One region of the Shewanella glacialimarina genome, then DNA from elsewhere that is predicted to be linked to it. Evidence: predicted binding sites of a transcription regulator. Region 1 holds the regulator's gene; each other region holds the start of a gene.
The links. The regulator ArgR, encoded in region 1, controls arginine synthesis, uptake and breakdown. The targets are predictions, from matches to a motif close to ANTGAATANNTATTCANT.

Region 1 (11,238 bases):
TAGGTCGCTATTTTTTGGATGGATTTTTATATTCCTTAAGCTAACAATTGTTAGGTCTGTTAACTTAAGGAACGGTTTTTTTATAATAATTATTATTTTTATCGCTTAACGCTTATTCTGCGCCGCGTTGCTCAAGCATTTCTACAGCAGGAAGCTTTTTGCCTTCTAAAAACTCTAAAAAAGCACCGCCGCCGGTCGAAATGTATGAAACTTTATCTGCAATATTGTATTTATCCACTGCCGCTAAGGTGTCACCACCGCCAGCAATAGAGAAGGCTTTTGAATTTGCAATGGCCTGGGCGATACGTTCAGTGCCTTTACCAAATTGATCAAACTCAAATACGCCAACAGGACCGTTCCACACTATCGTGCCAGCTTGTTCAATAATTTTTGCCAAAGCTTCGGCACTTTCTGGGCCGATATCAAAAATCATGTCAGTATCACTCACATCGTTCACAGACTTTAGTGTCGCTTCAGCCGTTGGGCTGAATTGGCTAGCAACCACAACATCTGTAGGGACAGGAATGTCAGCACCGCGACTTTTTGCATTCGCCACTAAACGCTTAGCTTCATCAAGTAAGTCAGCTTCATATAATGATTTACCGACATTGTGACCTGCTGCAGCAATAAAGGTATTGGCAATGCCGCCGCCCACTACCAGTTGATCAACAATACCAGACAAGCTTTCTAGCACAGTTAACTTAGTAGAGACTTTAGAGCCACCTACAATGGCCACTAACGGACGTGCTGGGTTATCCATTGCTTTAGCTAAAGCATCTAACTCTTGGGCCAATAATGGGCCAGCACAGGCAATAGGAGCAAACAGACCAACACCATGGGTTGATGCCTGGGCGCGATGTGCGGTGCCAAAAGCATCCATAACGTACACATCACATAATGCTGCCATTTGCTTCGCGAGTGCTTGATCGTTTTTGCCTTCGCCAACGTTAAAACGCACGTTTTCAAATACAACCACTTCACCCGCTTTAGCGTCAACACCGTTAAGGTAGTCATCAGCTAAATGAACTGGGCAATCCAGTGCGTTAACTAAATAATCGACAACAGGTTGCATCGAAAACTCAGCATTGAATTCGCCTTCAGTTGGACGACCAAGGTGAGACATCACCATCACAGCAGCGCCTTTTTCAAGTGCCAGTTTGATTGTTGGTAATGCAGCACGCAAGCGTGCGTCACTTGTTACAACACCGTCTTTAACGGGTACGTTTAAATCTTCACGAATAAGCACGCGCTTATTTTGCAGATCTAAATCCACCATATTGATAATAGCCATAATTAGCCTTTCCTTATAAATGTAAAAATTAAAAAACAAATCTGTTGTTCACCGCCGATGCATCATCCACGGTTAAAAATCATTCATGCCCTTTGATTTAGTTATTTAGTTATTTTTAGCATAAATCATCAGGAGTATTATTTTGACTGCTTAGCTTGGATCATCGCCAAGCTGGTGTCGAGCATGCGATTAGCAAAACCCCACTCGTTGTCACACCATAAGAGTAATTTTACCAAATGCCCGGCGCTGACACGGGTTTGGGTGCCATCAACAATACTCGATCGCGGGTCATGGTTAAAATCACATGACACTAATGGCTCTTCTGTATATCCCAAAATACCATTAAAACTGCCATTTGAGGCCAAGGCTAATACCTGATTAATTTGGGCGATATCAACTTTTTTCTCTAAAGTAACGGACAAATCAATCGCGGTAACATTGATCGTTGGCACGCGCACTGAAATGGCCTCAAACATATCTTTCATGTGGGGCAATATACGCTCAATACCGCGTGCCAGCTTGGTATCCACTGGAATAATTGACTGACTGGCGGCGCGGGTGCGGCGTAAATCATCATGATATGCATCAATCACTTGCTGATCATTCATCGCAGAGTGAATGGTGGTAATTGCGCCACTTTTAACAGTGAAATGCCTATCTAACACATCGATAACTGGCACAATACAATTGGTTGTACAAGATGCGTTAGATACTACTGTATGCTCTGGCCGTAATAAATCATGATTAACCCCATACACTATGGTGCCATCAACATCGGGAGAAGAAGGATGAGAAATAAGGACTTGTTTAGCACCTGCTTGAATATGCACTTCACATTCTTGACGATCATTTAAGCTCCCCGTCGCTTCATAAACAATATCGATATCCAGTTCAGCCCAAGGTAGTTGACTTGGGTCAGACTGATTAAGCAATAGAATGGCATCATCACCAATAATAAGATGATTGTCTTTTAAGCTGACCTGATGTTTAAAACGACCATGGGTTGTATCGTATTGGGTAAGATGACGAATAGCGTCGGGTTTTGCGAGTTCGTTAATCGCAACTATTTGAATTTGGTCACGCTTCCCTGATTCATATAACGCCCTCAGAATGGAGCGACCAATACGACCATAACCATTTATTGCAACTCGAATCATTCCATTCCCAGCATAAAAAGAGAGATTATTAAGGCAGAAAAATAAAAACGGCCAACACATAAAGTGTCGGCCGTCATATTATACACAATTAAGCACTTAACATATAAGCGCTAATTTGAGTCAATCGTGGATCATGTTTTAAGCCAGTGCTTTGACTTTGCTAACCACATTATCAACGGTAAAGCCAAAGTGCTTCAATAAGTCGCCACCAGGTGCTGACTCGCCGAAGGTTGTCATGCCGACAACATCGCCATCAAAGCCAACATACTTATGCCAGAAATCAACGTGAGCCGCTTCAATGGCGACGCGTTTAGTCACAGTTCGAGGTAATACAGACTCTTTGTAAGCTGCATCTTGCTTGTCAAACACATTTGTCGACGGCATAGACACCACGCGTACTTTGATACCATCGACAGTTAATGCTGCAGCAGAATCAACCGCTAACTGCACTTCTGAACCGGTAGCAATTAAGATAACGTCCGCAACACCTTCACAATCAACCAGCACATAACCACCTTTAGCTACGTTAGCTAATTGCTCAGCGCTACGCGCTTGAGCCTTAAGACCTTGACGGCTAAAGATTAATGATGTTGGAGATTTGCGAGTTTCAATTGCAGACTTCCAAGATACTGCTGTTTCAGCAGCATCACATGGACGCCATACAGTCATGTTAGGTGTCATACGTAAGTTAGCTAATTGCTCAACAGGTTGGTGAGTTGGACCATCTTCACCTTGACCGATTGAGTCATGGGTATAAACGAAAATGTTCTGAATACCCATTAATGCAGACATACGTACCGCATTACGTGCGTATTCCATAAACATCATGAAAGTTGCGCCGTAATTGATGAAGCCACCGTGTAATGAGGCGCCATTCATAATGCCGCTCATACCAAACTCACGCACACCGTAATAGATATAGTTACCAGCTGCATCGTCTTGAATGCCTTTTGAACCTGACCATAGCGTAAGGTTTGAGCCCGCTAAGTCAGCACTGCCACCTAATAATTCAGGTAACATAGCACCAAAGAAACCAATTGAATTTTGTGATGCTTTACGACTTGCAATGCCTTCAGCTTTATCTTGGCATTCTTGAATGAATGCTTGTGCTTTTGCTTCAAAGTCTGCCGGTAAATCACCGTTTAATACACGACGTTCAAACTCAGCCGCTAACGCTGGGTGAGCTGCTTTATATCCAGCAAATTTACTGTCCCATGCTTTTTCATTGGCGACGCCAGTTTCTTTAGCATCCCAACCTTTATATACATCTGTAGGAATTTCAAATGGTGCGTGTGGCCAGCCTAAGAATTCACGAGCGGCTGCAATTTCAGCATCGCCTAATGGCGCGCCGTGACAATCATGGCTACCCGATTTATTCGGTGAACCAAAACCAATAATTGTTTTACAACAGATCATTGTTGGCTTATCAGTTACAGATTTAGCAAGTTCAATTGCTGCGCGAATGGCATCACTGTCGTGACCATCAACATCTGCAATAACATGCCAACCGTATGCTTCAAATCGCTTAGGCGTATCGTCAGTAAACCAACCTTCAACGTGACCATCGATAGAAATACCGTTGTCATCCCAGAACGTAATCAACTTACCTAAACCTAATGTGCCCGCTAATGAACAGGCTTCATGTGAAATACCTTCCATTAAACAGCCATCACCCAAGAAACAGTAAGTGAAGTGATCAACGATATCGTGGCCATCACGGTTAAACTGTGCCGCTAAGGTTTTTTCAGCAATCGCCATACCAACGGCATTACTGATACCAGCACCTAGTGGACCTGTGGTGGTTTCAACACCTGGGGTATAACCATATTCAGGGTGACCAGGCGTTTTAGAGTGCAACTGACGGAAATTTTTAAGCTCTTCAATTGGAAGCTCATAACCCGAAAGATGTAATAGAGAGTAAATAAGCATTGAGCCATGGCCATTAGATAAAATAAAGCGGTCACGGTCAGCCCAGTTAGGGTTGGTTGGATTATGCTTTAGGAAATCATTCCATAATACTTCAGCAATATCTGCCATACCCATTGGCGCGCCTGGGTGTCCAGAATTGGCTTTTTGAACGGCATCCATACTTAACGCACGAATTGCGTTTGCGAGTTCTTTACGAGATGACATGCTCTCTCCTGCTTGTTTAATGAGGTCTAGCGGGCAATTGTGGAGACATATTTTCCCCTACTAGGCGGCGCGACGCAAATTAATATTTTTCGTGTGTATCAATTCAAACTTCAGATTGGCTATTAAAGCTTAATAATTACCATAAACCGGCCTAATTTAGCGCGTAAAATAATGGCATTAAGCTTCCATCAAAGCGGACATTATTGGTTCAGGCAATTTATTTAGTGGGTTTATATTGTCCAAATATATATACAGTCGCGTTAAAATATCACGAATCAAATACTACTTAAGCTTTAAATTTCATCACGTTAATTACACAGAATAGCAAACAGCTTATCTTGCTGGTTAACATTTTCATGAAACATTGCACAATTCTACGCTTTAATTCGTATAGTGGGGTGTTATCAAAATCAATTTCGACTAGAATAGACGTCTAGACGTATATAAATTTATATTTTTTATCAGCAAACGATGAGATTTCCGACTATGGCAAAGCACTTGTTCACTTCTGAATCAGTTTCAGAAGGTCATCCAGATAAAATCGCCGATCAGATTTCTGATGCGGTATTAGACGCAATACTTGAGCAAGACCCGAAAGCTCGTGTTGCGTGTGAAACCTATGTTAAAACAGGCATGGTATTAGTGGGTGGCGAAGTGACCACTTCTGCTTGGGTTGATATCGAAGAAATTGCTCGTAAAACCGTGCGTGACATTGGTTATACTCATTCTGATATGGGTTTTGACGCTGATTCCTGTGCAGTTTTGAATGCAATTGGTAAGCAATCTCCTGATATCAACCAAGGTGTTGACCGAAGCGATCCTGCTGAGCAAGGTGCTGGCGACCAAGGATTAATGTTTGGTTATGCGAGTAACGAAACTGATGTGTTAATGCCTGCACCTATTACTTATGCACACAAATTAGTTAAGCGTCAATCAGAAGTACGTAAAGACGGCACGTTACCCTGGTTACGTCCTGATGCAAAAAGTCAAATCACCTTTGCTTATAACGATGGCAAAATTGTCGGTATTGATGCAGTTGTGTTATCAACCCAACATAAAGAAGAAGTTAAGCAAGCTGATTTAATTGAAGCTGTGATGGAAACCATCATCAAACCAGTATTGCCTTCACACTGGTTAACTAAAGATACTAAATACTTTATCAACCCTACTGGCCGTTTTGTTATTGGTGGTCCTGTTGGTGATTGTGGTTTAACCGGTCGTAAAATCATCGTAGATACCTATGGCGGCATGGCTCGTCATGGTGGCGGCGCTTTTTCGGGTAAAGATCCATCAAAAGTCGATCGTAGTGCGGCTTATGCTGCGCGTTATGTGGCTAAAAACATTGTTGCGGCTGGTTTAGCTGATCGCTGTGAGTTGCAAGTGTCTTATGCAATTGGTGTAGCAGAGCCTACTTCAATTAGCATTGAAACATTTGGCACAGGTAAAGTGTCTGAAGAAGTGCTAATCAAGTTAGTTCGTCAACATTTCGAACTACGCCCATATGGCTTAACTGCAATGTTAGATTTGGCTCGCCCTATCTATCAAAAGACTGCTGCTTATGGTCACTTTGGCCGCAGCGAGTTCCCGTGGGAAGCAACTGATAAAGCTGAGATCTTACGTGCTGATGCAGGCTTCTAACTAAAGACTGATTAGCGTGAATTAAAAAACCGCCATTTAGGCGGTTTTTTATTGTCTGTAATTTTAAACTGACGAACCGTTAAAATTAGACGCAAAAAAAGCTGGGTTCAACAGTGATCAAAATGGGCACTTTCTACACACATAAAACCGATTTGCTGCATAGTCATTACCGGTAACGTGATTGCATTCACGACCACAATATTATTGCCTTGTGCATCAGTGGGATCAATTAAGATCAATCCCACTTCATATTGATTTATCTTGCCACAATCAATCCAGCAATAATCCATATCACGGCAGTTATCTGCACAGCCATTAACAATATCAACTTGATTATTGGTTAACCCTAACCACTTTACAGCATAACGCGGTGTTGATTGAACTGCGCCCTTGGTGATTAACATTATCTCAGCGGCTTGGTATTTATATTGATGTTGCGCTAACACAGCGACAACTAATTTGGCGTTATCAAACGCACTCAAGCGCAGCCCAAGATAAGGCGCAAACAAATCATCAAATTTTGACGGTATATTCAGCATTTTATCTCAATAAATAACTCTAACTAACAAGTAAAAATCGCGCTGTTGAAAACTAAAGAAATCGACAACTTGCATATCAGCATATTGAGTATGGGCTCTAAATGAACGGTTATTATCTTCAGCAATATAGGCAACTAAATACCTAACCTTACTGCTAACCGCATCAGCAATATGATTAACTAGATGAGTAAAAATACCCTGACCACGATATTTCTCAGCTATCCATATTGGTCCATATTGACAACTATTGGTTTGAGTAAGCGCTAATTTAACACCATCACGTTCAATATCTAATTGCGGCAGCTTTTGAATTATTTTTTGGTACAGTGCTTGCTTAGCAAAGAAGTCCCATTTAGCAGCAATAACGTAACCGACAATCTGCAGGTTATCTAGCGCCAACATAATCCAATGTTGATTGATTAATAAAGTCACTTGCGCAGCCGTTAAGGCGTGCCCTTGAAGACTGGGATCAAACTGGCCTAGCTCAGCATTAACATGGGTGCGTTCTAGCTCGACTAACTGCGAGACATCCGCGAGATTGGCTTTGCGATATAGAATCACTCTTTTTCCTGCGGCTTGTCAGATGGGGAATTTTCAGATTTAGGTGCTTCAACTTTAGTGCTTTCAACTGACGGGAGCTTAGCTGAAGCAGTATCTTGTTTTTTAGCCCATTCGATGACTAATGCCACAGGATAGGGCGTCATCATTGTTAAACCTAAGCCAATAAGGCTCGCCACCATCAACATTCCCTGAGCACGCTGGCTAGATTCAGTAAACACCAGTAAATAGCTGCCCGCAAATAACAGTAATGACCCTAAGTAATGAAGCCCTTTTAACCATTTAATCATATCGATTTCTCACTAATAGGCCGCTGACGTGTTATCACTTTGACACAGTATCAAGTAGAATAGCTTCAATTGAAGCAATCTAGGCAAATACAGTAAACATGATAAAGCATTTTTTAGGCGCCGCAGCAGTTATTTTTTCATTGAGCGCATGCCAAAGTTATTCCGATATTGATAACACCACAACACTTGTTGGCCAGTGGCATATTGAATCCGTGCTGTCAGAACCGACTATTGATTACAGTCCCGCAAAATTAGTTTTTTCTGATAATGGTCAGTTAACAGGCAACACTAGTTGCAATCCATTTATGGGCCAATACTCACTTAAAAACGATTTGCTGACGCTTTCACCCGCGGGTTCAACCCGCAAAGCTTGTATCGAAGCACTTATGGTACAAGAACAAAGAGTGATGCAAGCACTGCCTTTAGTTTATAGCGCCCAGCTTAATCAAAATAAGTTACTTTTAATCAATAAAAGCGGCCAAACCATTATGGTGCTAAGTAAATTAAGCAAATAATTTAACCTTCCCGGCTTGTGGCTAAGTAAACAATTTACTACACTTCGCACAATGCTTTAAATTGAATTTATATTCACACAAAATGGATTTTTCTTGACTCAAGATTCATTTTTATTCAAAATGTAGCGTTTTTTTGAATAACAACTATAAGAAGAAAATACAATATGCCAACCAATAAAAATCAGGATGATCTGGTCAGAACATTTAAAGCTATCTTAAAAGAAGAGCGCTTCGGCAGCCAAAGTGAAATAGTTAATGCGCTTCAAGCTGAAGGATTCGGCAACATTAACCAATCTAAAGTATCGCGGATGCTGAGCAAATTTGGCGCAGTGAGAACCCGTAACGCCAAACAAGAAATGGTTTATTGTTTACCTGCAGAATTAGGTGTGCCGACAGCTGGTAGTCCATTAAAAAACTTAGTACTTGATGTCGACCATAACCAAGCCATGATAGTGGTACGCACAAGCCCTGGTGCTGCGCAATTAATTGCACGACTATTGGACTCAATAGGAAAGCCGGAAGGTATTTTAGGCACCATTGCCGGTGACGATACTATCTTTATTAGCCCTTCAAGCATTAAAACAATTGATGATACGCTTGAAACGGTTAAGTCTCTGTTTAACTTCACTGAGTAACGGCTTAGTTATATCAAGAAGTAGCTGTTGGCTATCACTGAACCCCGAAATATCAGTGCTTACTATTAAATACCCAATAAAAAAGCAATGCTTTGGCATTGCTTTTTTATTGGGTATTTTTGTTAACAGCGACGGTTAATAATCATTATTAATGACAGCTGCTATTCATCTATCACAGACTTTAATCTTCTTCCCACTGGGTGAGAAAATCCAGTGAAGGTGCAAAAAAAGATGACCCGGTTAATGCTTTAGTAAACAGCATTAAATGGTCATGGTTACCATGCCCATCACCATAAATCATGCTACGTAGCATTTGCTCAAAATTATCAGGTGTCTTACAGCTAGAGATAAACATAAGTCCCTGCTCTTTAATTGAGCCGTATGGCATACTTTGACGTAAAATTTCCATAGTATTGCCATCAGCATCTTTTAAATTAACACGTTTGGTATGGCTGGTTAACGGCTTATCGGCAGATTCATATTCAATATCATCTTGTTTAGTCCGGCCGAAAATATCTTCTTGCTTCTTAACAGGCAAACGTTGCCACTTACTTAAATTGTGAGCAAATTTCTGTACATGGATATAGCTACCTGATTTAAATTCAGGATCTTCCTCTGCTACCAAAGCCACCTGTTGACGATGACGACCTTTAGGGTTTTCTGTACCATCAACAAAACCAGTTAAATCACGGTTATCCATAAAACGGAAACCGCGCTCCTCATCAATCAGCTCAACCAAGTCTTCAAACATTTGGTTAATTTCATTGGCTACCAGATGCAAAATATCGAAACGGTCACAACGAATATGAATAAATAAGTCATATTCGATAGCCGGCGCATCACGGTTACCCTCATTCATTGCAGGGAAAGGTTTTAACAGTGCGGGGCGGGCCTGTGGATAATATGTGTCCCAAAAATTAGCCCCAATGCCAACAAAGCCATTGAAGGCGCTATCAGCATATTGATCTGTTAGCTCATAGATATATTGCGCTACACTAGCAATTGAAGGACGCAATTTATCCTCAACGCCGTCGTTGGCATTAAACATCAAATAAATACTATGTAAATTACCTTCAGCACATATCCCTAATTGCTCGCGCGGCATAACCTGATTATCCATATTGAAACAAACCACCTAGATTGTTATTGGAAAGAGAGACTTAAACTGAACGACTTAATTCAGTGTTCAATCAATTGAAAATCTTATAATCATCATAAAATAATTTTTCAATAACACAAATCAAAAAATAACCAAGGGGTGCGTTGGTGCAAATAAATTAACTTTTTGCCCTGGCGATAACTGTAATATTTGGCTTTTGACTTCCAAACAATGCTCTTCAACTTTGACCCAATAATGACAAACCGTTCCTAAAAACCTTCTATCCACGATAGTGGCGACGCCATTATCATCAGCAACCAGTTCAACTTGTTGCGGTCTAAGTAATAAGTGTCCTTGGTAGTCAACAGGATAATTTATAGCCGCACTACTTTGCAATAAACCAATTGGTGATGATACTTGCTGACTATTTGTTACCTTTATTGGTAAATAATTTCCAGCACCTAAAAACTCAGCAACATAACGGTCTGTAGGGTAAGCATAAAGGTCTTCAGCCAAACCGTGTTGAATAATAGCGCCCTGCTTAAATAAAGCTAATTTGTCAGCAAATACAAATGCTTCATCTTTACTATGGGTGACAAATACAGCACTGACATTACGTTGCTTCAAAATGCTTCTTATTTCAAGCATCATCTCATTACGTACTTGAGCATCTATGTTAGAAAAAGGTTCATCAAGCAAGAGTAACTGGGGTTCATAGGCCAGCGCGCGTGCAATGGATACACGTTGTTGCTGCCCGCCTGACAACTCGTGGGGATAGCGTTGACCTAAGCCGGTTAACTTAACGAGTTCAAGCATTTCATCTAGCCTGGCTTGTCGCGCTGCTTTGTTAAGGCCTTTCACCCCAAATAGAATGTTATCGGCCACATTGAGGTGAGGAAATAAGGCATAATCTTGAAAAATCATCCCTACCCCGCGCTGTTCACTAGGAATAAATATTCCATCACCGGTAAGGGTATTGCCATTGATTTGAATTGTGCCCTGACTAATGGGCTGTAAGCCAGCAATAGCGCGAAGCAAGGTGGTTTTACCACAGCCACTAGGGCCAAGCAAAGCGACAATTTCGCCTTGTTGCAGGGTAAGATTGAGCCCGTTTAAAATCACCTGTCCTTGGTAATCACTGGAGACATTTTCGATGGTAAGAGTCGACATATTAGCGAGTATGCTCCAATGAACGGTTAAGATAAATCAACGGAATAAGTCCAACAAATACAATTACAATAGCTGCCAGAGCGCCATGCTCGAGCTTTTCATCAGACACAAATTGGAAAACATAGGTCGCTAGATTTTCAAAGCCAATTGGCCTTAATAATAGCGCTGCGGGCAACTCTTTCATACTTTCAATGAATACCAGTAGCGCACCAG
Region 2 (11,238 bases), 590 kb from region 1:
TTATCGTTATAAAAGCCATGGCCTTCATCATCCATGACTAGTTTTTCATAAGGATAATTTATATCACTTAAGCTTTTCTCAAGTGATTCAAGCTGAGTTAACGGCGTACGTTCGTCATCTGCTCCGTGCACTAACAGTAACTTTGCTTTTAATTTATTAACGTTATATGAAGGAGACATTAATTGCAGTGTAGCAATATCTTTACCTAAAACTTGGTGTTGGTAAGCTTTGCCTGATTTAGAGTTTGATACATCACTATCCTCTTTCCAAAGAGGGAGATCATATAAACCTGAAAAACCAATCGCACATTTAAATAAATCAGGCGCTACAATTGAGCTTTGTAACGCGCTATAACCTCCAAAGCTGCCGCCGGCAATGCAAATTTTCTCTTTATTTACAATGCCTTGGTCAATAATATATTGCGTACCGTCAATAATATCAAATTGTACTTCATTGCCCCATTTTAAATAACCAGCCTCTTCAAACTTACGCCCATAGCCACCTGAACCTCTAAAGTTGACTTGCAATACTGCAAAGCCTTCTTGTGCGAGCAACTGGTTCTGGGCATCAAACCCCCACCAATCACGTGTTCCATGTGGCCCACCATGTGGATTAACGATCAATGGTAAATTCTTTGCTTCTTTATCATTTGGCAAAGTTAAATAGCCTTGAATGGTTAATCCATCTCGGCTTGTAAAACTAATAGGTTTAACTTCAGCCATTTTCTCAGGGTCAAGCCAACTTTTCTGTGAAACAAGATATTCAAGTTTCATTTTATCCACATTGAATAAATAATAATCACCAGGATTTCTATCATTAAATGCTTTTATAATAAACTTATTAGCATTTGATGTTTCACTGACGATGTGAATCTGATGCCCTGGTAGTGATGCTAAAAGTTGTTCTAACAACTTGCTATGGGAGTCTTCAGTATTTACAAAGTCATATGCAGGGTATCCATCACTAAATTCGACAGCATATAATTGTTTACTATTTTTGTTAATCCAGTAGTCACTAGGATCGACATTTATATCTTGAATTATTTTCTCTTTCTTACCCGATGATAAATCAACTTTATATACTCCTAATGTTTCACCTTTGACACGACCGGCAGCAAAAATTGTATTGGGTTTGTCAGCAAAAGAGATTGGTGTAAAATCGTCCAATCCTAACTGGAGGTTTACAGTGTCAACCCACTCGCCATTCTCTCGGTAAAATAATTTTAATTTGTTGCTATTATCCACCCCAGATGCAAATTTAACTTCACCTTCATTGTCGGTTAAGAATTGGGTGTAACCAATCGGTGAGGTCATGAGTCTTTTTCGTTTACCTGTTTTTACATCAACGCGATAAACATGTTGTTGTTTACTGTAGTCCAAACTACTTCCTGTATCCCATGAAATAGCGTTTACTAGCATATATTTACTGTCATTAGGAAGCGGGTCTAGAATATAAGCAGTTGCCCTAATTGCGGTATTTTTTTTGATATTACTGCCTATTTGTGCTTCGCCATTATTATATCCAAATAGATACTTTACATTGGTTCCATCGGCATTTACGGACATCAATTCACCGTAATAAATAGGTTGCTCAGACCATCCTTTCAAATACATTTTTTGTAAAACAATGCGTTCATTATTAACCCATTCATAATCGCCAACTTCAGCGTTACCAGGAAAGCTAATGGCGTTAGTTAACTTTTTAGTATCAGTTTGAAGTATCAAGAGGGTCTTTTTTCCATCATGCGTAGTCAAAGCACTAATATAGTCTCCTTGTGGGGAAATTTTAACATCGGAATATTCAGCGCTCATGCTAAATATTTCAGATGTAGATAATGATGCAGCATGGGAGTAAGAGAGTGAAAACGTTAAAAAGCATAAAAATAGAAAGGCAGCGCGGTTCATATACATCCTTGTAATAATTGTTATATAAATATTTATTTTAAAATAAAAGAGTTTTAAATAATAGCTTTGCAAACGACACAATAAATTTTAATACATATTACTTAATAATTTAGCGTTGTGCGCTAATTAACTTCTTAATAGCTGTTGCTGAATAAACGTCCATTGTTCGTCAAAGTGCAGTGTTGGCTTTTGCTTAAACTCACTGCGGACAAACTGCGAGATTCTGCCTTCTGCAAAGGCCAGTAATAGGTTGGCTAAAACGGCTTCATCCAAATTAAATCCACGGCCTTCACGGACTGTTTTTTCACGCAGAATTTGTTTAATTTGAGTTTCTATTTTAGCAAAAAGTACGCTTATTCTGCTGCGTAGACGCTCGTTCTCGCCCAGTAATGCATCTCCATTAAGCACTCGTGATATACCTGGATTACGCTCAGAAAATACCAATAAAAGGTGCAATACTAATTGGCAGCGTTTCATGGTGTCTTTCTCTTCATCCATTATGATGTTTAAGCGAGATAAAAGCGCATCTTCGATAAATTCAATTAACCCTTCAAACATGCGCGCCTTACTTGGAAAGTGGCGATAAAGAGCCGCTTCTGACACCCCAACTTCGGCAGCGAGTTTGGCTGTGGTAATGCGTTGACCTGGGCTAGTTTCTAACATTTGAGCTAAACATTGTAAAATGTGTTCACGACGATTGATTTTAGGGCTTTCCGCCATTCTTATGTTCCTTGACTCAGTGACTGCAAGTTGGGTTATTTGGTGCCAGAATGACCAAATCCACCTTCACCACGATCCGAGTGATTAAATTCATCTACTAACGTAAATTGCGCCTGTACTATAGGTACAAATACCAGTTGTGCTAAACGATCGCCGATTTCTATCGTAAAAGATGTCGAGCCTCGATTCCAACAAGACACCATCAATGGTCCTTGATAATCAGAATCAATTAAACCGACTAAATTACCTAATACAATACCGTGTTTGTGACCTAATCCCGAGCGTGGCAATATTATTGCAGCAAGGCTTGGGTCAGCAACATGAATTGCTATACCTGTTGGAATTAATACGGTTTCACCCGCGGTAATTTCCATCGTTGTGTCTATCATGGCACGTAAGTCCATACCCGCGCTTCCCGGTGTGGCATAGACCGGCAATGGAAACTCACTGCCAATACGAGAATCTAAAATTTTTAGTTCAATAGGTGTTTTCATGTTGTTGGTAATTGTTGATTAATTAAAGTAAGCAGTTGGCGCGCTAACGAGAGTTTATCTGTTGCGGGTAATGAATGTTGCCCATCATGCCAAAATACCTGTAATGCATTATTATCGGCATTAAAGCCTAAGCCTTGAATAGACACATCATTAGCGGCAATCATATCCAGCTTTTTACGCTCAAGTTTCCCGCGAGCATATTGTTCAACATTATTAGTTTCTGCCGCAAATCCGACGGTAAAGGGTTTATTGGCTAACGCTGCAACATTGGCGAGTATATCTGGGTTTTGCACCATAGACAGTTGCATTTTATCGGCCGACTTTTTCATTTTTTCAGTGGCGATGTCAGCTATACGGTAATCTGCCACAGCGGCACAACCAATAAAAATATCTTGCTGGCTAATATTAGCCATAACCGCAGTTAGCATTTGTTCAGCTGATTCTATATCGATACGACAAACATTGGCTGGAGTAGTCAAATTAACTGGACCAGTAACAAGTGTGACTTCAGCACCCATTTCCTTCGCTGCTTGAGCCAAAGCAAAACCCATTTTGCCTGAGCTATGGTTGGAAATGTATCTTACAGGATCAATGGCTTCACGGGTGGGACCTGCTGTTAATAGCAATTTTTTACCTGCAAGTAATTTTGGCGCAAAAAATTGAACCAATTGTTCTGCTATGGCTAATGGCTCAAGCATGCGTCCTGGGCCGACTTCACCACAGGCCTGGCTGCCAGATGCTGGTCCCCAAAGGGTAAAGCCTTTTCTGGTTAAATTAGCAATATTTTCTTGTGTGGCGATATTTTGATACATCTGCTGATTCATTGCAGGGCAAATGATCACTGGTGCGCTAGTTGCTAGGCATGTTGTCGTGAGTAAATCATCTGCCATACCTGCATTGATGCGGGCGATTAAATTTGCTGTGGTAGGGGCTAGAAGTACAACATCGGCCCAACGCGCTAATTCAATATGTCCCATAGCGGCTTCCGCAGCTGGATCAAGTAAATCTGCAGCGACAGGATAGCCTGATAAGGCTTGTATCGTTAGCGGAGTAATGAACTCCATGGCACTTTGAGTCATGATAACTCGAACATCTGCGCCACGCTCTTTTAGGCGGCGAATAAGGTCGGCACTTTTATATGCAGCAATGCCACCACCAATACCTAATAACACTTTCTTATCTGTCAGCATGGATAAAATTCGCTTCAAATCGTAATGCGGCTAACGATACCACAAAGCAATCAAAAGTGGGTGAAGATCCATTATCAAAATATTCGACCATACTGTGAGAGTGACAAATTATTTGAATGGATTTTGCTCGATTAAAAACAAGGAATGTTTATGGCAATTAAAGATTGGCCGCAAGGTGAAGGGCCGCGTGAAAAATTATTACTCAATGGTGCAGGGCAATTAACTGATGCCGAATTATTAGCAGTGATTTTACGCAATGGCTTAGCAGGACAAAATGCACTGGATTTATCACGTCAATTGATCACGCAATTTGGCGGCTTGCGTAAATTATTCTCTGCCCCTAAGCAGCAAATTTGTAAAGTTGCCGGTATTGGACCGGTAAAATATGCTCAATTACAGGCCGCAGCGGAGATTTCTAAGCGAATTGCACGAGAAAATCTACAAAAAGGCCAAATTTTGACAAATCCTGATTTAACTCGGGACTATTTAATGAGACAATTAGCAGACCGATCCTATGAAGTGTTCGCCTTACTATTGTTGGATAACCAACATAGAGTCATTCAATTTGTAGAATTATTCCGCGGAACTATTAATGCAGCCTCGGTTTACCCCCGTGAGGTGGTGAGCTTAGTGTTGGAAAAAAACGCCGCGGCTGTAATAGTATGCCACAACCATCCATCAGGCATTGCAGAGCCCAGTCAAGCTGATCGGCGAATAACTGAGCGAATAAAAATTGCATTAGAAACTATCGATGTTTCTTTGTTAGATCATATGGTTGTGGGTGATAAAGAGATAGTATCCTTCGCTGAGCGGGGATGGATGTGTTAATCACTACTTGATCTTATGTAGCTAATCGTGTATAAAATGCGCCCTCTTTGTGCCTCGGGCGACGGCCATACGAGGCACATTAATGCTCGAGCGTTAAAAATTTGTTTTGGAGAAGATTGACATGTCAAGAGTATGCCAAGTAACTGGCAAGAAGCCTATGGTTGGTAACAACCGTTCGCACGCTAAAAATTCGACTCGTCGTCGTTTTTTACCTAACCTACAAAACCACCGTTTTTGGTTAGAAGAAGAAAAACGCTTCGTGCAACTACGTGTATCTACTAAAGGTATCCGTATTATCGACAAAAGAGGCATTGAAGTTGTTATTAAAGAACTTCGTGCTCGTGGCGAAAAGGTATAATAGAAAATGGCTAAATCTAAAGGTAATCGTGAGAAGATCAAATTAGTATCTAGTGCTAAAACTGGTCACTTCTACACTACTGAAAAAAATAAGCGTAATATGCCTGAGAAAATGGAAATCATGAAATTTGATCCTGTTATTCGTCAGCACGTTATGTACAAAGAAGCTAAAATCAAGTAATTGATTTATGCCTCTTTTAAAAAGCCCCTTTACAGGGGCTTTTTTTATGCTTGTAATAAAGTAAGCTATACTAATGAGTAAACGTTTTATCTTTATAGCTGTCCTAAATTTTTTACACTTGGCACAGCATGTTTATTTTATTGAAAGTGAAAATAAATGCTTTAATAGTGCATTAAAATGCAATAGCATTGCGTCAAATGTGATGGGTAGGAATTAACCGCTATCGCAATTTCGAAACTTAATTATTTAATGAGGTGAATCTGCCTGTGAGAACTACAGAATTGGTTGATGGATTTCGTCATTCTGCACCCTATGTTAATGCCCATCGCGGTAAAACCTTTGTTGTGATGCTAGGCGGGGAAGCGCTGGCGAATAATCATTTTCGTGCCATTTTGAATGATGTGGCGTTATTGCATTCTCTCGGGATTAAAATTGTTCTTGTTTATGGTGCTAGGCCGCAAATTGATGTGGGCCTTCAGGCCGCGGGTATTGAGCCTGCTTACCATAATGGTGTGCGTATTACAGATGAAGATACCTTAAAGGTAATAAAACAAGTTGCCGGAGCGGTACAGTTTGATATTACCGCGCGCTTATCCATGAGCCTTGGCAATACGCCAATGCAAAATGCACAAATCAACTTGGTCTGTGGTAATTTTGTGATTGCTCAGCCTTTAGGGGTAGATGATGGGGTTGATTTTTGCTTAAGTGGCAAAGTACGTCGTATCGACAGCCAAGGCTTAAAGCGTCAGTTAGAAAATAATTGTATTGTTTTAATGGGACCTATAGCCGCGTCTGTTACGGGCGAAAGCTTTAATTTAACGGCCGAAGAAGTGGCAACCCAGGTTGCTGTAAAACTAAAAGCAGACAAAATTATCGGCTTTAGTGAAACAAATGGATTGTTAGATGAAAACGGCAATGCAATTGCTGAACTGATGCCAAATCAAGCGCAGCTGCAGCTTGAGTTAATGGAGCAAAATGGTTCGGCATGCACAGCAACTACAGCTTTCATTAGAGCGAGTATTGATGCTTGTCGCAATGGCGTACCACGTTGCCATTTAGTCAGTTACTTAGATGATGGTGCTTTACTGCAAGAGTTGTTCTCACGCGAGGGTATTGGTACCCAAATTGTGACTGAAAGCGCAGAGCGCTTACGCCGCGCGACTATTGGCGATATTGGTGGGGTATTGAACCTTATTCGTCCATTAGAAGAGCAAGGTATTCTAGTGCGTCGCTCACGCGAACAGTTAGAAATGGAAATCGAGCAGTTTATGCTGATTGAACGCGATAACTTAGTCATTGGTTGTGCGGCGTTATATCCATTTGAAGAAGACAATGCCGGTGAGTTTGCCTGCTTAGTTGTTCATCCTGATTATCGTGATGCAGACCGAGGCAGCGTGTTGTTAAACAACATTATTGGTCAAGCGCGTGTTCGTGGTTATTCACGCCTATTTGCCTTGACAACGCGCAGTATTCACTGGTTTTTAGAGCATGGCTTCAACATTGTAGAAGTAGAAGAATTACCCGGTAAGAAAAAGCAGTTATACAATTATCAACGTCGCTCAAAAATATTGGCACTGGATTTGTAATCGAATAACCCTGTTGTCTCGTTAAATATGCCGGTCTGTCCGGCATTTTTTATGCCTGTCATTTATCAAATTAATAGATTTGACATAATATGTCGTTGCTGGCAAATTAAATGATATTAAATTTATTATTATTTTTTATCCAGTGGAATACGTTTATGCACATTATTTCTCTCAGTGCTTTAGGCCCGTCAGCGCTATATAGCCTAATAGGTTTGTTAGTGGGACTGCTTGTTATTGCCGTTATCGTATTGCGTAAACCCATGCCTAATAATGCTAAGTATGCCTCCATGGGGATCTTGTTGGCTGTGTTTGGGGTATTTATATTAACCTTGTATCAGTCATATAACAGTCAGCTGGAATGGGATGATAATAGCGTGTCATTCAATGTGCCGTTATATAGCCAAGATTTTACCGTGAGTGATATTGATTGGCAGGCTTCGTACATCGCTGATTTAGCCATTCAAACCCAATTGCAGCCTAAATGGCGTATCAATGGATTAGGATTGCCAGGTTACGCTTTAGGCTGGTTTAAATTACAAAATGGCAATAAGGCCTTACTGTCAGTTGTTGCGGCGGAAAATGGCACACAAAAAGTGGTAATAGTGCCTATTATCGATAAAGATTATGTGATCATGATTAGCGTGGAGCAGCCAGATACTGCCCTGGCTTTGCTCCATACTCAACTAACCTATTAAATGAGTGCTTGAGGGGACTTGATGAGGTTAATTATACTTTGGCTGTATTAATGCGTTTTTGACGTTGTGCTAGCATGTCACCGACAAATACCACAAGCGCTAACCAAATAAATCCAAACGTTAGGCCTTTTTCCATATCAAAAGGTTCATTAAACAGCTTGATAGCCAAAATGAACATAATACTGGGGCCTATATATTGAAAGAAGCCTAGAATGGAAAATGGGATACGTACCGCCGCTCCCGCAAAGCAAAGTAACGGAATGGTAGTTATAATACCCGCTGCAATTAAGGTTAGATTTAAACTAAGGTTGTTGACTAGCATACTGGTAGCCGATGAATCGAGTGTCATTAGTAAATAACCTAAAGCGATAGGTAACAGCAATGCTGTTTCAACTAATAAGCCGGTTTTAGCATCGATATTGACCTTTTTACGAAGTAAGCCATAGAAACCAAAACTGGCGGCTAATGCAAGCGATATGAGTGGAATAGACCCAAACGAAATTAACTGTAGTAACACCCCAATGAAGGCTAGGCTCACAGCAACCCACTGCAATTTACGCAATCTTTCCCCAAGAAATAACATGGCTAAAAAGACATTAAATAATGGGTTAATGAAGTAACCTAGACTGGCATCTAGCATGCGGTCATTATTGATGGCCCAAATAAAGATTAACCAATTGGCGGCGATTAATATCGAGGTGACAACTAATACCGCAACTTGTTTAGGTTGTTTAAGCACTAAGCGTAAACGCCCAAATCCACCGATAAATTGCATTAATAGGATCATAAATACAAATGACCAAATCACTCGGTGCATTAAAATTTCAAGAGGAGACACTTGAATAAGTAATTTGAAGTAAAGCGGAGCAATTCCCCACATAGCGTAGGCGCACACAGCAAGTATAACGCCTTTGCGGTATTCTAAGTCAGGCATAAGTTCACAGGAATTGTCAGGTAAATGAGCCGGAGATTGTAGGCCTGATAGTCGCCTGACTCAAGTAAACTTATTTATCTTATTAGATTGCTGCTGTAAAGATTCTGCCTCAAAATTAGCCCACCATATAGGTGCCCGTGCCGAAGGCAATATGAGTGCCTTCCTCGTTATGTAATTCCATACGACAAACTGACACCCGATTACCTGAGCGAATAACACTGCCTGTGCCTGTGAACACCTGGCCTCTACCTGGGCGAAGATAATCAACGCGCATATCAATGGTACCTAGAGTAGTGAGGCGTTGTTGTAATTCTTCAATTTGCCAATCATCTCGACTGCCAACTAACCCTGCAAACACGGTTAAACCACCCACAACGTCCAGTATTGTTGCTGTTACTCCGCCATGAAGAATGTTTTGATGAATATTGCCAATTAATTCAGGTTTCATCTTAATGGCCACTTCTACTCCCTGAATATCGTAGCGTATGATTTCTAACCCTAATAGATTATGAAACGGGACATGCTTATCGAAAATCTCTGCAACCTGTTGTAACACTTGAGCTTGAATGGGTGTTGTCATGTTCGTCCTTGCTTTCTATTAAACGTAGAGTATTTAATCTAGCGCTAATTCTCATCATTTGATAGAGGTGAATGTGGTTTAAGCCAAGACATCTGTGCATGGGTGCTTTAGAATAGTCGACTCATTTTGTTCTGTTCAACTAATTATGGATAAACCATTTTCCGCTAATGACATCACAACCCGTTCAATCTACTCATGCTGATTTATTAGCTGCTCAATTGCAGCAAGTCTTTGGTTATCGCGATTTTCGCGATGGGCAGCGTGAGGTTATTGAGCAAGCTTTATCCGGCAACGATACCTTGGTGATAATGCCAACTGGTGGTGGTAAAAGTATGTGCTACCAGTTACCAGCACTCGTTATGCCTGGGTTAACTATTGTGGTGTCACCGTTAATATCCTTGATGAAAGATCAAGTCGATAGCTTAAGGCAAAGTGGGGTTAGTGCGGCGTATTTAAATTCATCCTTACCACGGGAGCAAAGCGCCGCAATTTTGCGTCAGTTGCACCAGGGCGAAATAAAACTGCTTTACGTTTCTCCTGAGCGGTTATTAAGACCGGACTTTATTGAGCGTATGCACGAGCTTACCATTTCATTATTTGCCGTTGATGAAGCGCATTGTATTAGTCAATGGGGTCATGATTTTCGGCCTGAATATGCTGCATTAGGTGCGCTTAAACAGCATTTCCCTCACATTCCATTAATGGCATTAACGGCCACAGCAGACCATGCTACCCGTCAGAGTATTTGTGAGCGTTTGCATATTCAGCCCTATACTCTATTAGCCAGTTTTGATCGTCCAAACATTCGCTATACCGTAGCGGAAAAACTCAATGCAGCGAATCAATTACGCCAATACCTCCAAGTTCAAAATGGCGCCAGTGGGATTATTTATTGCAGCAGTCGTCGCCGCGTTGATGAAGTGTCTGAGCGCTTACGCTTACAAGGTTTTAATGCGCAAGGTTACCATGCGGGCATGAGTCAGGATGACAGAGCGGATATACAGGATAAATTTTTAAAAGACCAAGTCGACATAGTCGTTGCGACGGTGGCATTTGGTATGGGGATCAATAAATCGAATGTGCGATTTGTGGTGCATTATGATATTCCTAAAAGTATTGAATCCTATTATCAAGAAACTGGCAGAGCCGGTCGAGATGGGTTAGAAGCCGAAGCCTATATGTTATTTGACCCCGCCGATATCGGCAGGGTTAGACACTTGATTGAACAATCTGAACCGGGTCCACAGCAACAGGTTGAGTTTCATAAGTTACATACCATGGCAGCGTTTGCTGAAGCGCAAACTTGCCGTCGTCAGGTACTACTGCATTATTTTGATGAGAGTGCCTCTGAACCCTGTGGTAACTGTGATATTTGTCTTGACCCACCTAAACGATACAACGGTACTGAAGATGCGCAAAAAGTGTTGTCCTGTGTGTTTAGACTACAACAACGCTTTGGTATGCATCATATTATTGATGTGCTAAGAGGTTCTAAAGCTGCCAATGTGATGGATAGGGGCCACGACAAGCTGACAACCTGGGGAATTGGTGCTGATAAGTCCGCCGAACATTGGTTAAGTGTACTTAGGCAATTAATTCACCTTGGCTTAGCCAGTCAAGACATTACCCGCGGCTCCAGTATTCGCTTAAACCCCGCCGCCCGACCGATTTTAAAAGCTGAAATGGCGTTGATGTTGGCTGAACCACGTATTCAGTTATTAGATGTTAAACGTAAGCCCAATACCCGTTCAGTGCAGCAATATGATCGT
Region 3 (11,238 bases), 370 kb from region 1:
CGTTCGCACGCACTTCAGTTTCCATTTTCATAGCTTCAAGAATGATAACCACTTCACCGGCTTTAATCGCTTGACCGTTAGCCACAAGCACTTTAAATATATTACCCGACAATGGCGCTGTCATACTGTATTTAACTGCACCAGTAGGCGCTGAGACGACTTGAGTAGGGGTAGCAGCATTAGAAGTAGCCACAGGCACTATTTGACTGATCTCACCACCCTGGCTTACCTGAACAACAAAACTTTGACCTTCTACATTAACGGTATAGGTTTCAGGGCCTTTTTCGTTATCCGCTTTAACCACTAAATCATCTGCTGAGGGCACAGGTTCAAAGGCATCAGGGTTACCCCGATTTTGTAGAAACTTAAGACCAATTTGATTAAATAAAGCATAGGTCATTACATCGTCGTCAGACTCAGCGGCCAAAGTAAAACCTTCTTCTTGGGCTTTAATGGCTAGCTCTGTTCGGAGCTTATCAAGTTCAGGGGCGATTAAATCAGCTGGACGACAAGTAATAGCTTTTGCTCCATTTAACACACGAGCTTGTAGCTCAGCATTAACCGGAGCGGGTGTCGCGCCATATTCGCCTTTAAACACACCTTCGGTTTCTTTAGTCATCGATTTGTATCGTTCACCCATCAACACATTGATAACCGATTGAGAGCCAACAATTTGTGACGTTGGTGTCACTAAAGGTAAGAAACCTAAGTCTGCGCGTACCCGTGGGATCTCAGCTAACACGGCATCCATCTTGTCTGCAGCACCTTGCTCTTTTAGCTGATTTTCCATGTTGGTTAACATGCCACCTGGCACTTGGGCGCGTAAAATACGTGAATCAATTCCCTTAAGTGCGCCCTCAAAACGGACGTACTTTTTACGTACTTCACGGAAATAAGCGGCTATCTCTTCTAAGAGCACCATATCGTAGCCAGTGGCCCTATCGGTATCTTCTACCATGGCCACTAACGTTTCGGTTGCGCTGTGGCCGTAGGTTTGGCTCATTGAAGAGATTGCAGTATCAAGCACATCAACACCCGCCTCGATGGCCTTTTGGTATGTCGCTGTGCTAAGACCTGTTGTCGCATGACAATGCATCGATACCATTAAGTCAGTTTGCGACTTTAAGCGGCTAATTAAATCATAAGCTTGCATCGGCTTAAGTAAGCCAGCCATATCTTTAATACATAATGAATCCGCGCCCATGTCTTCTAAGCGCTTAGCCATATCAACCCAAGTATCAAGGGTATGTACTGGGCTAGTGGTGAATGAAATCGTCCCCTGCGCGTGACCACCAACATTTTTAACCGCTTTAACGGCGGTTTCTAAGTTACGCACATCGTTCATGGCATCAAAAATACGGAACACATCAACACCATTGGTGTGTGCACGCTCTACAAAACGAGTGACGACGTCATCAGCATAATGGCGATAACCTAATAAATTTTGTCCTCGTAACAACATTTGCTGTGGCGTGTTTGGCATGGCTTTTTTGAGTTCACGAATGCGATCCCACGGGTCTTCGCCTAAATAGCGAATACATGAATCGAAAGTAGCGCCACCCCATGATTCTAATGACCAATAACCCACTTTATCCAGCAAGGAAGCAATGGGTAACATGTCATCAATACGTAAGCGTGTTGCAAGTAGAGATTGGTGGGCGTCACGCAGGACGACATCGGTGAGTAATAACGGCTTGCTCATAAAAGCTCCCAAAATAAATCTTACGCGCGATATTGATGAATCGCAGAAGTAATAGCGGCGACTAACTTAGGATTTAATCCTGTCGTTGATCCTGTGTTGATCTTTGGCTCTGGTGTTGGCTCAATAGGAACTGGACTGTATTTAGCCACTATTCCAATGCCGACAATTAAAATACTCAAGAAAATGAACACTAAGCCCATTCCCATCACCATAATGCCAAGCGCATCAACTAATTGTTGGCTGATCGATGCCATAGTCCCTCACTGTAATAAATACGACAAATATGTTCCATTGGGTAACATGCCAAGCTTTGACATGCGTATTAAGGCATGATGACTCGCGGCCTCGTTATTTCGCATTCATTTATTCAAAACCATTTTCAGAATAAATATTCAATTAATACTTGACCAGCTAATCAAGCCAACTTTAACAGAAACTGAATTCATATCCATTTTAACGGCTTTTGATGTTACAAAATATACACAAATTATAACAAAACCACTATCCAACTGTAAAATGGTCTTACCATAAATAATTACCAAAAATAGAAACAAATAAGAATTACATAACAAAAGCAGCCATTAACTAAGGATTACATAATAAACCTCACTTCCCATCTGACATACAAGAGTGTTACATCATTGTTGGCCAAACTGAACAGACAACCACCAACGATTTACCGCCACTTATTGTTCCAATCTTGAGCATTGAATAAAAATTTACTAAACATAAAAATAAAATCACAACTCTGTGATGGGATTGGTTATTTATAGTCATTAAAGATGATAAGTAGATTGAAAGATCACCAAAATGTCTATCGAAGATGAATATGGATGATTAAACGCAGGTAAATGAAATGATTAGAAATCGAAGGCAAAAAAAAAACCTGCTAATTAATAGCAGGTTTTTAAATGTGGTGCGCGTGGGAGGAGTCGAACCTCCGACCGCCTGGTTCGTAGCCAGGTACTCTATCCAGCTGAGCTACACGCGCAAAATCTTACTTAGCACTTAATGCCATCATTACATCAGATTAAAGTGCAGTGCACTATAACATCAATGAATGAATGGCGGAGAAGGAGGGATTCGAACCCTCGATGGGAGTTAAAGCCCATACTCCCTTAGCAGGGGAGCGCCTTCGGCCACTCGGCCACCTCTCCGTCAAATATGGTGCGCGTGGGAGGAGTCGAACCTCCGACCGCCTGGTTCGTAGCCAGGTACTCTATCCAGCTGAGCTACACGCGCAAATTTGTTTTATACAGTCTTTCTATTTTGAATGGTGCGGATGGAAGGAGTCGAACCTTCGACCGCCTGGTTCGTAGCCAGGTACTCTATCCAGCTGAGCTACATCCGCATTCAAAATCACAACAATAGAAATGGTGCGGATGGAAGGAGTCGAACCTTCGACCGCCTGGTTCGTAGCCAGGTACTCTATCCAGCTGAGCTACATCCGCATCGATTTAACTATTGTAAGAAATGGCGGAGAAGGAGGGATTCGAACCCTCGATGGGAGTTAAAGCCCATACTCCCTTAGCAGGGGAGCGCCTTCGGCCACTCGGCCACCTCTCCGTTTTCTTGGCGCACATATTACTGTTTGCCGAAAATAAGTCAAACCCTTTTTCCAAACCACTAACCATTTGAACTGTTTTTAAGCACATTGAGGGGTTTAACAGCAAATAAGACTCCAAATGCTCTACTTATTAAGTGAATAAATAATATTAGCTAAATAAAATACTTTCTCACCTATTACAATATTTGCAGTCAAGCTAAACAAAACTTTACCGCGTTTAAAAACAAAAAAGTCAGCAAATGCTGACTTAGTCGTTTCAATATCTAACAAAAACTGCTTAGAAATTACCACTATCAGATGAGTCTGACTTTTCAGATTGGATCCGTTGGTAAATTTCTTCACGGTGAACAGATACTTCTTTGGGCGCATTGACACCAATACGTACTTGGTTACCCTTGACACCTAATACTGTGACAGTGACTTCATCACCAATCATCAATGTTTCGCCTACACGACGAGTCAAAATTAGCATATTGGTTACTCCTTTAGTTCACACTGCATAACACGCTTTGTCCGTAATATGCGTTATTATAGGGTTTGCTCAGTAAAAGTCATAGTAACTTCAAATACAAAGTTTGACTATTAAGCATATATAATTCAAAAATTAACAAATGAGCTAATACCAACATAAAAGTGCATCGACATTAGATCATACAAAATGACAATTACGATAAATAGTTAACAAACCCGTTATGCACGACATATTAAACCATTTTCGAACCAACTTAAGTGTTAAGTTAACCGCGCTGTGATAGTGACCAGCAGCAAAACTGTGTTAACTATGCCAAAAGTGTCAATGACACTCAAGCCTTAAAGTGTAATAACCCTGCTTTAAGACTTGATTTAAGTATTATTTTTCGTTCACGGCTATTGTTTAGCCTAAGCGTTCAGTCAACCAAGGTAACACTAAAGCTAATGCGGCATCTAAGTTCTCAGGCTGAGTACCGCCCGCTTGTGCCATATCTGGGCGTCCACCGCCTTTACCGCCGACTTGCTGAGCAATCATAGCCACCAACTCACCGGCTTTAACTTGCTTGGTTAAATCATTACTGACACCGGCAATCAAATTAACTTTACCTTCAGTGGCAACACCTAATACGATAATGGCAGACTTTAACTTTTGCTTAAGCTCATCTTGCAAACCACGTAGTGATCCAGCATCAACACCTTCAAGCTTTTTCACTAGGACTTTAATACCATTTATCTCAATAGCATCACCTGCTAAATCAGCACTTGCTGCAGCGGCAAGCTTATCTTTCATTTGCGATAAGTCTTTCTCAAGCTGTTTCACTTTATCTAGCTGCGCTTTTAATTTAGTGATAACAGAAGCACTGTCTGATTTAAGTAACGCAGCGGCTTCTTCTAACTGGGCTTGTTGATCTGCCACATAGGCCATTGCCGCAGCGCCAGTAACAGCTTCAATACGACGCACACCTGCAGCAATACCGCTCTCGGAGGTTAATTTAAATAAGCCAATGTCACCCGTGCGACTAACGTGCGTACCGCCACATAACTCAATAGAGAAGTCATCCATGGTAACAACACGTACCTGTGCATCATACTTCTCGCCAAATAACGCCATTGCGCCTTTTTCTTTGGCTTCATCGATACCCATTTCTTGGGTATTTAATTGATGATTCAGACGAATTTGAGTATTAACTAACTCCTCAATCTCTTTAATTTCAGCCGGCTTGACACCTTCAAAATGTGAGAAGTCAAAACGTAGACGCTCAGGATTGACTAAGGAGCCTTTTTGGGTCACATGACTGCCTAATACTTGACGAAGTGCAGCATGAAGTAAGTGAGTCACTGAATGGTTAAGTTCAGTGCTCTTGCGCAAGTTGTTATCGACTAAAGCCGTTAAATTAGCACCAACTTTAATTGTGCCCTGAGTCAGTTTTCCCTGGTGACCCGTTGCCTGGCCAAATTTCTGTGTATCATGCACCTCAAAGCTAACGCCTTGTGCGTTTAGCAGACCTTGGTCACCAACTTGTCCGCCAGATTCTGCGTAGAAAGGTGTGTTATCGAGTACCAGCACAGCTTCCTGACCAACTGTCACTTCGCCCACTTCGTTGCCATCAACGTACAAAGCAACTACGGTCGCATCACCGGTTAAGCCTTGATAACCACAAAATGCGGTTTGCTTATCAATAATCAATTGCTTGTTGTAATCAGTACCAAAGTTACCAGCAGCTTGCGCACGGCTACGTTGCTCAGCCATTGCCGCTTCAAAACCAACTTCATCAACAGTAATATCACGTTCGCGGCATACGTCTGCGGTCAAATCCACAGGGAAGCCGTAGGTATCGTAAAGTTTAAATGCGGTGTCTCCATCAAGCATTTTGCCTGATAAGCTATTAAGCGCGTTATCAAGCAGCCCTAAACCACGCTCTAACGTGCGGGCAAATTGCTCTTCTTCAGCTTTTAGGGCTTTTTCAACAATTGCTTGCATTGCAGCTAAGCCTTTAGCTGCATCACCCATAACGTTAATTAAGGTAGGTACAAGCTTATAGAAAAACGCATCCGTAGCACCAAGCTTATTACCATGACGTACTGCGCGGCGAATAATACGACGCAGTACATAACCACGGCCTTCATTAGAAGGTAAAACACCGTCCGCAATCAGGAAAGAGCAAGAACGAATATGATCAGCTATTACGCGTAATGATTTATTTTCTAAATCAGTAACGTTAATTATTTCAGCTGTTTTAGCAATAAGTTGCTTAAAGATATCAATTTCATAATTTGAATGTACGCCCTGCATGATAGCTGCAATACGTTCAATTCCCATGCCGGTATCAACAGACGGCTTAGGCAAAGGTAACATCTCACCATCTGCTTGACGGTTATATTGCATGAATACGATGTTCCAAATCTCGATAAAACGATCACCATCTTCTTCAGGTGAGCCAGGACGTCCGCCCCAAATATGATCGCCATGGTCATAGAAAATTTCAGAACATGGACCACAAGGACCGGTGTCACCCATTTGCCAGAAGTTATCTGACGCATAAGCCCCACCTTTATTATCGCCGATTCGGATAATATTCTCAGCAGCTACGCCAATTTTGTTATTCCACAGCTCAAACGCTTCATCATCGGTTTCATAAATGGTCACGCATAAACGATCTTTTGGTAATTTCAATGTTTCAGTTAAAAAGGTCCAAGCAAAACGGATCGCTTCTTCTTTGAAGTAATCACCAAAACTAAAATTACCTAGCATTTCAAAAAAAGTGTGGTGACGGGCGGTATAACCCACGTTATCTAAATCATTATGCTTACCACCTGCTCGAACACAGCGCTGTGATGTCGTCGCACGAGTGTAGCTGCGTTTATCCATCCCCAAGAACACATCTTTAAATTGGTTCATGCCGGCATTGGTAAATAGCAGTGTTGGGTCGTTAGTTGGAACCAGCGAACTACTGTCTAAAACTTGATGTCCGTTATCTTCAAAGTACTTTAAAAAAGCACTTCTTAACTCTGCAGTGGTCTGAAACATGGATGCGTCCTGATATAGAGAATACAAAAGTGTCTAGCTTGCTATACAAGCCAGTAAATGAGGGCATTATATACTGAATTTACGCAAAAATGCGAGATGAGTAAGGCGATTATCATCTGAACAATATTCGATTAGCTTATCGCAAAATATGAGTGCTGTGGCATAAGATTAACAATCTTCTCAATTAGCTATAAATCTGAATATAGGTGCGTAAACACTCGCTTTAAGGTAATTTGTAGTTAAACAGTCCTTCATATATTGCAGCTAGTATTACATCTAGGCTTTAACTTAGGGTTTGTTATGCAAACCAGAATGTTTTTAAAAGGAAAAGTAATGAAGTTTAGCTTTAATGGCGAAGATGCTAGCCAAATTTTTGTCGGCGCATTTGCGCTTGCGGTACCGATTTCGTTTTCAGAGGAAGCGTGGCGATTAGGTGAAACACTCCCTTTTTTCAATTTATTAATGCTTTTTTTATTATCGGTTATTTTTTTAGGGCTATATACCTATCAAAGTGTATTTCAAAATAATATTAGCTCAAGAAAATTAGTGTTTATTTTCCGTATTGTCATCGCTTACCTAATGACAGCATTAGTGGTTGCATTAGTGCTATTTTGTTTAGACAAATTACCCTTTTGGGTAGATCCATTAACATCGCTAAAACGGATAATAGTTATTACTATGCCTGCATCGATGGGCGCGATTGTAGTGGACAGTTTTGATAAAGAATAATCTTGTATAGGATGAACTGGAGACAATGTTATTTGGTTTGTTATTGTTCTGCGGTTAACATTTTAAGCTACTAAAATTTAATATATTCAATTAATTGAGTTGATAACAGGTGGAACTAGTCGGTATAGCAAGGATAACAACAGAGTGTTTTTAACTGAAGCATAAAAAAGTCGCGATACGTAAAATACGCACCACGACTTAAATAAATTAATTAGCAGCTAAAACAAAGCTAGCTTAAAAAACTTCACCAGTTTCTAAATCAATATTTTCATCTGTAGATGATGCTGGTGCGGTACCTGTTCCAGAACCAAGCAACATCTCACGTAATGTCTTATCAATCTCTTGTGCAATAGCTGGATTTTCGGTTAAGAATTTACCGGCATTAGCACGGCCTTGACCAATTTTTTCGCCTTTATAGCTGTACCAAGCACCAGCTTTGTCAACTAGCTTATGTGCAACACCTAAGTCCACTAGTTCACCAGTACGGTTAATACCTTGACCGTAAAGAATTTGGAATTCAGCTTGCTTAAATGGTGCGGCAATTTTGTTTTTAACAACTTTAACACGGGTTTCGTTACCGACGACTTCATCGCCATCTTTAATCGCGCCAGTGCGGCGAATATCTAAACGAACTGAAGCATAAAACTTAAGTGCATTACCACCGGTTGTCGTTTCAGGGCTACCAAACATTACTCCAATTTTCATACGAATTTGGTTAATAAAAATAAGTAAAGTATTTGACTGCTTAAGGTTACCAGCCAGCTTACGCATAGCTTGGCTCATCATACGAGCCGCTAAGCCCATATGCGAATCACCAATTTCACCTTCAATTTCAGCTTTTGGTGTTAACGCAGCAACAGAATCGACAACAATAACATCTACCGCACCTGAGCGAGTTAAAGCATCACATATTTCTAATGCTTGTTCACCTGTATCTGGCTGTGAACATAATAAGTTATCAATATCTACGCCTAGTTTTTTTGCATAAATAGGATCAAGTGCATGCTCAGCATCAATAAAGGCACATGTTTTACCTTCACGTTGTGCTGCGGCAATAACTTCTAGGGTCAGTGTTGTTTTACCTGATGATTCTGGGCCGTAAATTTCAACAATACGCCCCATTGGTAGTCCACCTGCGCCCAACGCGATGTCCAATGAAAGTGAGCCGGTAGAAATAGTTTCTACATCCATGGTGCGGTCTTCGCCCAACTTCATGATAGAGCCTTTACCGAATTGCTTTTCAATTTGGCTTAACACTGCGGCAAGTGCTTTCTCTTTATTTGGATCAACCTTCATTTTCAAACCCCTTCCAGGCAATAACTTTGTTCACAATTAATGGTAAAATTGCTGTGTATAATTTAGTTTGTAAGTGTCGTTAATATCGTCACTCATCTCAATATGTTGTTCAGTATACTGTATAGTCATACAGTATCAAGCCCTGAGGTTACTTTTTTTTATTTATTAATAAAATCATAAATTTAGTAATTTCACGTCAATATAATGAATTTGTATTTCTCCAACAGGGGCAAATTTTGTTAAGATTAGCCGCTATAAAAATCCCATGCTAATTCCCCGAATGCTTAATGAATTACCACAGATGAACAAAAAGAGTATTACACAGCCCATGACTGAAATTGTTAGCTTAGATTTAGAAAAACATACTCCGATGATGCGTCAATATTTGACAATGAAAGCCGCTCATCCTGACATGCTGTTGTTCTATAGAATGGGGGATTTCTATGAACTATTTTATGATGATGCTAAAAAAGCCTCTGAAATGCTTGGTATTTCATTAACTGCACGGGGTAAAAGCGGTGGTGACCCGATCCCAATGGCTGGCCTGCCTTACCATGCGGTAGAAGGTTATTTGGCTAAACTAGTTCAAATAGGTCAATCGGTCGCTATTTGTGAGCAAATTGGCGATCCCGCGACTTCAAAAGGCCCAGTTGACCGTCAAGTTGTCCGTATCGTCACCCCGGGAACATTGACAGATGAAGCCTTATTACAAGAGCGCCAGGATAATTTATTAGCCGCGCTGTATCAGGGTAAGGTCGGTTATGGCTTTGCCACATTAGATATCTCTTCTGGTCGTTTTGTTATTTCAGAATTAGACTCAAGAGAAGCCTTAGAAGCAGAGATCCAGCGCACTCGCCCCGCAGAATTACTCTACAGTGAAGACTTCACTGACATGATACTAATCAACCATTTAAAAGGTATTCGCCGTAGACCTGAATGGGAGTTTGATTACGACACCTGTGTCAATTTATTATTAAATCAATTTGGTACTAAAGACTTACATGGCTTTGGCATCAATGATGCTCGGTTAGCATTACAGGCTGCGGGCTGTTTAATGCAATATGTAAAAGATACTCAAAAAACAGCGCTGCCGCATATCAACTCTATTGTGCGTTTTAATCAAGCTGACTCGATTATTTTAGATGCTGCCACCAGGCGAAACCTTGAGTTGACCCAAAATCTTTCAGGAGGACGTGAAAACACGCTTTCATGGGTATTAGATAATACGGCAACCCCCATGGGGAGTCGTATGCTACAACGTTGGATCCACCAACCACTGCGTGATCGTAAACAGATAACCCAACGCCATAATGCGGTGCAAGAATTAATCGAACAGGATTTGTACCCTGTTTTACATGAACAACTGAAATCGCTTGGCGATATAGAACGAATAATGGCACGTTTGGCATTAAGAAGTGCCCGCCCACGTGACTTTGCTCGACTTAAACAAGCATTAGGCTTATTGCCAGAAATTAAACACACGCTGCAAATCTGCCAACAACCACAAATAACTAATTTGGCCACCCTATTAGGTGAGTTTCCAAATGAATATGATTTACTGACACGGGCAATTATTGATAACCCACCGGTATTAATCCGGGATGGCGGCGTGATCAAAGATGGTTATAACAGCGAGTTAGACGAATGGCGTAGATTAAGTGAAGGAGCCACTGATTACCTGGCTGAAATGGAAGCACGCGAGAAACAACAGACTGGCATCAATACCTTAAAAGTGGGTTATAACCGCGTCCATGGCTACTACATTGAAGTGAGTCGACTGCAATCAGATCGTGTCCCTATTCATTATCAACGCAGGCAAACATTAAAAGGAACTGAACGTTACATCACCCCTGAGCTTAAAGAACACGAAGAAAAAGTACTTTCAAGCCAAGGTAAAGCGCTCGCATTAGAAAAACGTCTTTGGGAAGAGCTGTTTGACTTACTGCTACCTAAACTTCATGAGCTACAACAATTTGCCAATGCTGCTGCAGAACTTGATGTGATTAGTAACTTTGCAGAACGTGCAGAAACCTTATCTTACCATTGCCCAATAATGACACATGATATTGGTATTACTATCGAAGCTGGACGTCACCCTGTGGTCGAAAAGGTCAGTCAAAAACCCTTTATTGCAAATCCGGTGAGTTTATCTCCTACGAGAAAAATGCTAATTGTGACCGGACCTAACATGGGCGGTAAATCAACCTATATGCGTCAAGTCGCGTTAATCACCTTGATGGCTCATATAGGCTGTTTTGTGCCTGCACAAAGTGCAAAAGTTGGTCATGTGGATCGTATTTTCACCCGTATTGGCGCTTCTGATGACCTTGCATCAGGGCGTTCAACCTTTATGGTTGAAATGACCGAAACGGCTAATATTCTTCATAATGCCAGCAAGCAAAGTTTAGTGTTAATGGATGAAATTGGTCGGGGGACATCGACTTA

Region 2: a site for ArgR is predicted at 5,841-5,858, ahead of argA (amino-acid N-acetyltransferase). Genes of this name have one in related genera too.
Region 3: a site for ArgR is predicted at 2,082-2,099, ahead of FJ709_RS13990 (OadG family transporter subunit). Genes of this name have one in related genera too.

Annotation. Positions count from the first base shown of each region.
Region 1 covers NZ_CP041216.1:3,571,435-3,582,672, forward strand. The annotation lists gene FJ709_RS15615 (phosphoglycerate kinase) at 113-1,291, opposite strand; gene epd (erythrose-4-phosphate dehydrogenase) at 1,429-2,448, opposite strand; gene tkt (transketolase) at 2,587-4,581, opposite strand; gene metK (methionine adenosyltransferase) at 5,068-6,219, shown strand; gene FJ709_RS15635 (hypothetical protein) at 6,327-6,758, opposite strand; gene FJ709_RS15640 (GNAT family N-acetyltransferase) at 6,765-7,319, opposite strand; gene FJ709_RS15645 (hypothetical protein) at 7,316-7,606, opposite strand; gene FJ709_RS15650 (META domain-containing protein) at 7,705-8,121, shown strand; gene argR (transcriptional regulator ArgR) at 8,286-8,756, shown strand; gene FJ709_RS15660 (Dyp-type peroxidase) at 8,938-9,876, opposite strand; gene FJ709_RS15665 (ABC transporter ATP-binding protein) at 9,997-11,025, opposite strand; gene FJ709_RS15670 (ABC transporter permease) at 11,027-11,238, opposite strand, start outside.
Region 2 covers NZ_CP041216.1:4,161,105-4,172,342, reverse strand. The annotation lists gene FJ709_RS18235 (alpha/beta hydrolase family protein) at 1-1,904, opposite strand, end outside; gene slmA (nucleoid occlusion factor SlmA) at 2,031-2,624, opposite strand; gene dut (dUTP diphosphatase) at 2,660-3,118, opposite strand; gene coaBC (bifunctional phosphopantothenoylcysteine decarboxylase/phosphopantothenate--cysteine ligase CoaBC) at 3,115-4,308, opposite strand; gene radC (RadC family protein) at 4,459-5,136, shown strand; gene rpmB (50S ribosomal protein L28) at 5,258-5,494, shown strand; gene rpmG (50S ribosomal protein L33) at 5,501-5,674, shown strand; gene argA (amino-acid N-acetyltransferase) at 5,941-7,260, shown strand; gene FJ709_RS18195 (PH domain-containing protein) at 7,416-7,955, shown strand; gene rarD (EamA family transporter RarD) at 7,987-8,889, opposite strand; gene FJ709_RS18185 (thioesterase family protein) at 9,005-9,469, opposite strand; gene recQ (DNA helicase RecQ) at 9,637-11,238, shown strand, end outside.
Region 3 covers NZ_CP041216.1:3,196,849-3,208,086, forward strand. The annotation lists gene oadA (sodium-extruding oxaloacetate decarboxylase subunit alpha) at 1-1,702, opposite strand, end outside; gene FJ709_RS13990 (OadG family transporter subunit) at 1,723-1,956, opposite strand; tRNA gene FJ709_RS13995 (tRNA-Arg) at 2,617-2,693, opposite strand; tRNA gene FJ709_RS14000 (tRNA-Ser) at 2,768-2,859, opposite strand; tRNA gene FJ709_RS14005 (tRNA-Arg) at 2,868-2,944, opposite strand; tRNA gene FJ709_RS14010 (tRNA-Arg) at 2,977-3,053, opposite strand; tRNA gene FJ709_RS14015 (tRNA-Arg) at 3,077-3,153, opposite strand; tRNA gene FJ709_RS14020 (tRNA-Ser) at 3,177-3,268, opposite strand; gene csrA (carbon storage regulator CsrA) at 3,547-3,741, opposite strand; gene alaS (alanine--tRNA ligase) at 4,144-6,768, opposite strand; gene FJ709_RS14035 (DUF2391 family protein) at 7,102-7,497, shown strand; gene recA (recombinase RecA) at 7,732-8,793, opposite strand; gene mutS (DNA mismatch repair protein MutS) at 9,122-11,238, shown strand, end outside.